One region of the Acidovorax sp. FG48 genome, then DNA from elsewhere that is predicted to be linked to it. Evidence: predicted binding sites of a transcription regulator. Region 1 holds the regulator's gene; the other holds the start of a gene.

Region 1 (3,408 bases):
GACCAGACCGATCCCCCCCTATATGAACAGGGCGGCATCTTCGCCATGGTGGGCTCGACCGGCGTGGGCAAGACCACCACCACGGCCAAGCTGGCAGCGATGTGTGCACGCATCCACGGCCCCGGCAGTGTGGGGCTGATCACACTGGACACCTACCGTGTGGGCGCGCACGAACAACTGCGCACTTACGGGCGCATGCTGGGCATCGTGGCCCACTTGGCGCACGACCGTGCCGCGCTGCAAGACCTGCTGGGCCTGCTCAGCGGCAAGAAAATGGTGTTGATCGACACCACCGGCGTGGCCCCCAGGGACCCCCGCAAGCGCGACATGCTGGATGTGCTGGACCTGCCCCATGTGAACCGCCTGCTCGTGCTCAACGCCGGCTGCCATGGCGACACGCTGGATGACGTGCTGACCGCCTTCAAAACCGACGGCTCGCAACAGGCCATCCTGTCCAAGGTGGACGAGGCCGTGAAGCTGGGCCCCGCCATCGACGCGCTGATCCGCCACCAGATGGTGCTGCGCGGCGTGACCAATGGCCAGCGTGTGCCCGAAGACTGGGAGCGTGCCAACGCCCACCAGCTCATCAGCGCCTCCATGCGGTCGCCCGCCAAGTCGGCCTTCGACCCCAAGGCCACCGACCTGAACTTCTTTTTTTCGCACTCTCCCGATACCGTGACGGAGGGGGGATTGGTCGATGCTTGATCTGGGTTTTCATCAGGCGGCCAGCCTGCACAGCCTCACCCCGCAGGCGGAGCTGCGGCTGCTGGCGGTCGCCAGCCAGGGCAACACGGCGAATGGCCTCGAAACGCTGTGGCAGATCTGCGCCAGCCTGCAGCGGCTGGGCTACCCGGTGGTGGTGCTCGACGGCACGGCGCAGGAGTCCGACGACAGCCCCGGGCTGCTGCACCTGCTGCAACACGCCACATGGAATGACGGTGCCAGCCTGAACCTGGGCGCCACTGCGTCTTCGCTCGCCGTGATTCCGGCGGCCAAAGGGCTGCAGCACCTGAGCCGCAAGGCCGGTGACACCGCCCGATCCCCCATGGAAAGCCTGTTGCCCTACTTCAGGACCTATGGCCTGATGGTGATTCACGCACCGGCGTCCACCCTGGGGCCCCTGCTCACCCACACGGCCACGGTGCCGCTGGTGGTCATGGGCAGCGGCGCAGCGGGGGTGATGACGAGCTACAAGAGCCTCAAGCAGATCGCGCTGCACACGGGCTTGCCCTCCATGGTGGCAGCCTTGCTGCACAGCAACACGGCCGCCGAACGCCGCAAGGCCCAGTCCCAGTTGATGACACTGCAGGCCTGCGCCGAACGCCATCTGGGCGGCCCCATTCGCACCACCACCATTGCCACGCAGAACCCCCAGGATCTTCAGCGTCTGGCCTTGCAACTGCTGGAAAATGCGGGCACCATGAACGGAGCGCTGGCTGCGCTGACACCCAGCAACTTGACAGGCATGCCTGCGCATTTTGTCCGGAGCCACTGACCAGAGCCTGTGATGCACCTCTACGTACCCACGTTGACCCGCACTGCCCCCAACGGTCTGGCCAGTCGCCAGCCCCGCGAGGCGGATGAAGTTCGGGCGATGGCACCCCCAAGCGGCTCCAGAACAAGATCGCATACCCGCCTTACCAGTGCATAACACCCTCTCTATGTACACCGCCAAAGGCCAGCTTGATCGCGATGCCATGATCCGCCAGCATGTACCGCTGGTACGGAGGATTGCGCACCACATGATCGCCAAGCTGCCTCCCAATGTCGAACTGGATGACTTGATCCAGGTCGGCATGATGGGGCTCGCCGAAGCCCTCTCGCGCTATGAAGTCGCGCAGGGCGTGCAGTTTGAAACCTTCGCCACCCAGCGCATCCGGGGCGCCATGCTCGACGAGTTGCGCGAGGGTGACTGGATGAGCCGCAGCTCGCGCAAGAGCCAGAAAGACATCGAGCACGCCGTGCACCGGCTGGAACAAAAGCTGGGCCGCAGCCCGCTGGAGTCTGAAATAGCTGGCGAAATGGGCATGAGCCTGGCGGACTACCAGAACCTGCTGGGCAAGGTACGCGGTACCCAGCTGGTGTACCTGGAAGACATGACGCATGGCAACGACGACGAGGACGGTTTTCTGGACCGCCACGTTGCCGACAGCGCAGCCGACCCGGTGGAGCTGCTGCGCGATCAGCGGCTCAAGACATCACTGGTCAACGCCATCAAGACCCTGCCGGAGCGCGAGCAGCACATCATGGGCATGTATTACGAACATGACATGAACCTCAAGGAAATTGCCGCCGTGTTGGGCGTGACCGAGTCTCGGGTGTGCCAGTTGCACAGCCAGTCGATTGCCCGCCTGCGCGCCAAGATGCGCGCACACTGAGCCCGCGCGTCAGGCCACGAGCCGGGCAACACAAGGCATTGCGGGGCCAACAGTTTGGATGGCTGCGCGGGCGGGCACCTCTTGCGCCCTGGCCCGCCCCTCCCTCAGAAAAGTCTTTGGTGCTCAGCCCGCAGAGCGGTAGATGCGCGCCACGCCTGGCGCAGCTCCGCGCGCGCCCAGGCCGTCCCCGTAGGTAGAAGCTGCATTGGACGGAGGCAACAAGCCCGCGGCCTGGCGGTCGGTGACGGCGGCCAACCGGGCCAGGCTGTCACGGTGCAAAGTCAGCATGGTGCGGATGGCATCCGCACGCTTCTGCAGCGAAGCCGGTAGCGGCATGCCACGCGCGGCGGCTTGTTCGAGCGCACGCGAAAAGTCGGCCGCTGCATCGCGCAAGGCCGTACTGTGTTTTTCCAGAGAGAGGGGATCTGCCGCGAGAAGTGCGGCGGAGACTTGTTCGATCCGCTGTTCAACAGCTGAGAGAGATTCTTCCAGAGTCATGGCGCATTGTGCGACGGATTGCGCCCTCTAACAAAACGCCGATCAGCCCCGGGAGCGGGACAGGATCTCCTGGGCGTTGGACAGCAGTTTGTCGGCAATGGCTTCCGCGTCGACCGAAAATTCACCCTTCTCGATGGCAGCGCGCACGGCCTTGACCTTGCCTGCATCAAAATCGGCCGTGCTGCGGGTGGCGGGGCTGAGCGCGCGGGCTGCGGTGGACACCGTGACGGGCACACCGGCGGATGACGCAACCAGTGCGTCTTTCGTGGCTCCTTCCGCCGCGCTGGCGGGAGCCTTGGCTTGCTTGGCAAGCCCCGTCGGCGGCAACCCGCCCGGCAGTTCCGGTGTTTGACCTATCTTCATCGCTCTCTCCACCACCCCGTTGGATGTGGGGCATCAGTAGCAATGTTTTCGACCCATTTGGCCCGGACTTTAGCCATTTATTACCGGGGCGTCATCACAGAGTGACATCCACCGTCCCAGAATCGTTCACAGTTCCGCTCACGATACGCCCATTCTCCATGCGAACACG
Region 2 (3,408 bases), on a different contig from region 1:
GGACACAGCGCTACTGTTAGAGGACGTCACCGACATCCCATTCCACCCACTGTCGCGCGTGAGTTTCGACGCCGCATCCGAGAGTGTCGACATCAGTGACTTGAGCTGCGAATACGTCGATATTTTGGTTTGGATGGAGGTAGCAGCGGTTTGTAGCTTAGCGATAGGACGCTTTTCCAGCGCCACCAGCTTAGTGACTATAGAGTCAACATCCAACCCGCTACCAATGCCTGCAGATGAAATGGCCATGTCAACCTCCTGAACAAGTCCATTGGACGGACTTTGCAAAAAACACTGCGTGATTTTTGCAAAATCAGCCCCACGCAAAAGCCGGAAAAGCGGCGAAGGGGCAAGCCCCGTCGCCGCTTTGCAAGACCAAGAATACTCTTGGCCCGCTGCTGCTCCTCAGCTTAACGCAGAAGGGACAGCACACCTTGTGGCAACTGGTTAGCCTGCGCCACCATCGCCGTACCAGCCTGCTGCAGAATCTGGGTGCGCGACAGGTTCGCTGTTTCCTTTGCGAAGTCCGCGTCCACAATCCGCCCTCGCGACGCAGACAGGTTTTCCACTTGAATCTCAATATTACCAACCGAGTTCTCGAAACGACTTTGCAGGGCACCGAGATCAGCGCGGGCCGAGTTGACCTGGTCGATGGCGCTATCGATCTTCTTGAGTGCCACCCAGGCGTTGGCCTGTGTATCCACCGACAGGGTGTCGATACCCAACGAATCGGTCGTCGTGTCTGTCGCGCTCAACTGCGCTCCAGCATCCCCGACAACCGCCGCAGCATAACCAAAATTGTCCGCTGTGAAACCGCTCAGGGTCAGTGTCGCAGCGTCACCACTGCTGTCCAGCTTGGACGACATCAGATCAATGGTGTAGTTGCCATTGTCCTGCTTGCTCAAGAAGGCCGTCACACCTGAATCAGCCGACTTGCGGTTGATGGCCTCCACCAACTGACCCAGTCGCTCGGTTCCTGATTTGGCTTCCTTGATCGTACCCAGATCCCAGGTCGTGGTGCCATCATCAATCTGCAAAGTCGTGCTGTCGGTGATTGCCGCCAGATCGGTGATGGTCGTTACATCGATGTCGGTGGTCTTGTCGTAAGCGTACACGACATCCGCCAAGCCCTTTGCAGTGGTATCGGTCAAAGCGCCGACGGTGATGTTGTCGCCGGAATTGGCACCTACCTGGAACACGGCGCCCGAGAACGTACCATCCAGAATTTTCTGACCGTTGAAGCTGGTCTGCTTGGCCACACGGTCGATCTCGTCGGTTAACTGCTTCACTTCCGATTGCAGAGCCGCACGATCGGCCTTGCTGTTGGTCGCGTTGCCTGCCTGCACGGCCAGTTCGCGCATGCGCTGCAGCATGTCGCCGACCTTGCCCAGCGAGCCTTCGGCCGTCTGCGCCAGAGAAATACCGTCGTTCGAGTTGCGCGCCCCCACTGTCAGGCCCCGCACTTGGGTGTTCATCCGCTCGGAAATAGCCAGACCAGCCGCATCGTCCTTGGCACTGTTCACACGCAGCCCTGAAGAAAGGCGCTGCATGGAAGTTTGCAGAGAGTTTGCGGACATGCCCAAGTTCCGCTGTGCAGTCAACGAGGCGATGTTGGTATTGATGGTAGAGGCCATTTGAAAGCTCCTTATTAACTAAATTCCGGCTAACCGCCGATCACAACGCCAGCACCGGTCTGGCAGCCTAGACCGGACGGCAGCACGAACATCCGTCACTGGCCGGTCAACAGATTGATTCAATCCGTTGTGTTTGTTTTCGGGGATTCCCGGCAAAACTTGAGGGCGCCAGCGTTTTTTTTCTCCACTCGAACGCTCGCCCCCCCGAATCACGGTCAAAAGAACTCAAACAAGGCGGCTTTTTCAACACTTTTCCGGACTATGCGCTGGGCCCAGATGCGCAGAATCAGGTCACGGATCAACCGAAGTCAGCGCCTTGATGCTGGCGCTACCTCCGGCGGGCAGGCCGGACTTTCGTCCCAAGGAGATTTCTAATGGCCTCTACCATCAATACCAACATCGCCTCGCTGAACGCACAGCGGAACTTGGGCATGTCCGCAAACTCTCTGCAAACTTCCATGCAGCGCCTTTCTTCAGGGCTGCGTGTGAACAGTGCCAAGGACGATGCGGCCGGTCTGGCTATTTCCGAGCGGATGAACACCCAAGTGCGTGGCCTGACAGTGGGAGCGCGCAACTCAAACGATGGGATTTCTCTGGCGCAGACGGCCGAAGGAGCACTGGGCAAACTCGGCGACATGCTGCAGCGCATGCGCGAACTGGCCGTGCAGGCAGGCAACGCGACCAACAGCAAGGCCGACCGAGTAGCGCTGCAGGCTGAAGTTAGACAGTTGACCGATGAAATCGATCGTGTGGCCAAGCAGACCACATTCAACGGACAAAAGATCCTCGATGGCTCATTTTCGGGCGCGGTATTCCAGGTAGGCGCCAATTCCGGCGACAACATCACCATCGGAGCGCTGACCGACTCGCGCGCCGCAGGCCTGGCGGATGTGGTGTACGCCTACGACAAGACCACCGATATCGATGCAACGACCGTCACCGATCTGGCGGCAATCACCGACAGCACAGCGTTGCAGATTGATGATGGCATCCATACCTGGGATCTGGGTCCGATCAAGGAAGCCAAATCGGGAACCGAGCGCATGGGTCAGTTGGTTGAGGCCATCAACCGGAAGTCGGCCGATACCGGTGTGACTGCCTTCTTGAGCAAGCAGGACAACGGCAACTACACCATTGACTTGATGTCGTCCAAGCTGGACAGCAATGGTGACGCTGCGACACTGACCCTGAGCGGTTTCACTGCGGACAATTTTGGTTATGCCGCTACGAACGTGGGCGCTGCGGGAGCGCAGCTGAGTGCAACGGACACCACGACCGATTCGTTGGGTATCGACACCCTGTCGGTGGATACACAGGCCAACGCCTGGGTGGCACTGAAGAAGATCGATAGCGCCATCGACCAGGTGAACTCGGCTCGCGCTGATCTCGGCGCCCTGCAAAGTCGCTTTGAAAGCTCCATCGCCAACATTGAAATCCAGGTGGAAAACCTGTCTGCGTCGCGAGGGCGGATTGTGGACGCAGACTTTGCAAAGGAAACAGCGAACCTGTCGCGCACCCAGATTCTGCAGCAGGCAGGTACAGCCATGGTGGCGCAGGCTAACCAGTTGCCACAGAACGTACTCAAGCTGTTGCAAGGCTAATTCCCACCCATCGAACTGGGGCCCCGACTTCTATCGCAGGTGCAGGGGTTATTGCCGACTGCCAACAATTCGCATGGGCTGGCCCGCGTTCACGGTGTAGGCCGCGATTTCGCCGCGCACGATCGATCCGGCACCGATCACACACCCCTTGCGCAGGATGGAACCATCAAGCA

What was found. The regulator FliA, encoded in region 1, starts transcription of late flagellar genes. The targets are predictions, from matches to a motif close to CTAAAGTTTNNNNNNNNNNNGCCGNTA.
Region 2: the regulator FliA is predicted to act here: its motif matches at 1,772-1,798, upstream of ACODSU_RS25040 (flagellin N-terminal helical domain-containing protein).

What each region holds. Positions count from the first base shown of each region.
Region 1 covers NZ_JBMDJH010000009.1:9,410-12,817, forward strand. Annotated here, with positions in the region: gene flhF (flagellar biosynthesis GTPase FlhF) at 1-705, shown strand, start outside; gene ACODSU_RS14050 (hypothetical protein) at 698-1,495, shown strand; gene ACODSU_RS14055 (RNA polymerase sigma factor FliA) at 1,662-2,378, shown strand; gene ACODSU_RS14060 (hypothetical protein) at 2,502-2,876, opposite strand; gene flgM (flagellar biosynthesis anti-sigma factor FlgM) at 2,919-3,239, opposite strand; gene flgA (flagellar basal body P-ring formation chaperone FlgA) at 3,334-3,408, opposite strand, start outside.
Region 2 covers NZ_JBMDJH010000040.1:2,324-5,731, forward strand. Annotated here, with positions in the region: gene fliD (flagellar filament capping protein FliD) at 1-249, opposite strand, end outside; gene ACODSU_RS25040 (flagellin N-terminal helical domain-containing protein) at 411-1,634, opposite strand; gene ACODSU_RS25045 (flagellin) at 2,009-3,235, shown strand; gene ACODSU_RS25050 (acyltransferase) at 3,284-3,408, opposite strand, start outside.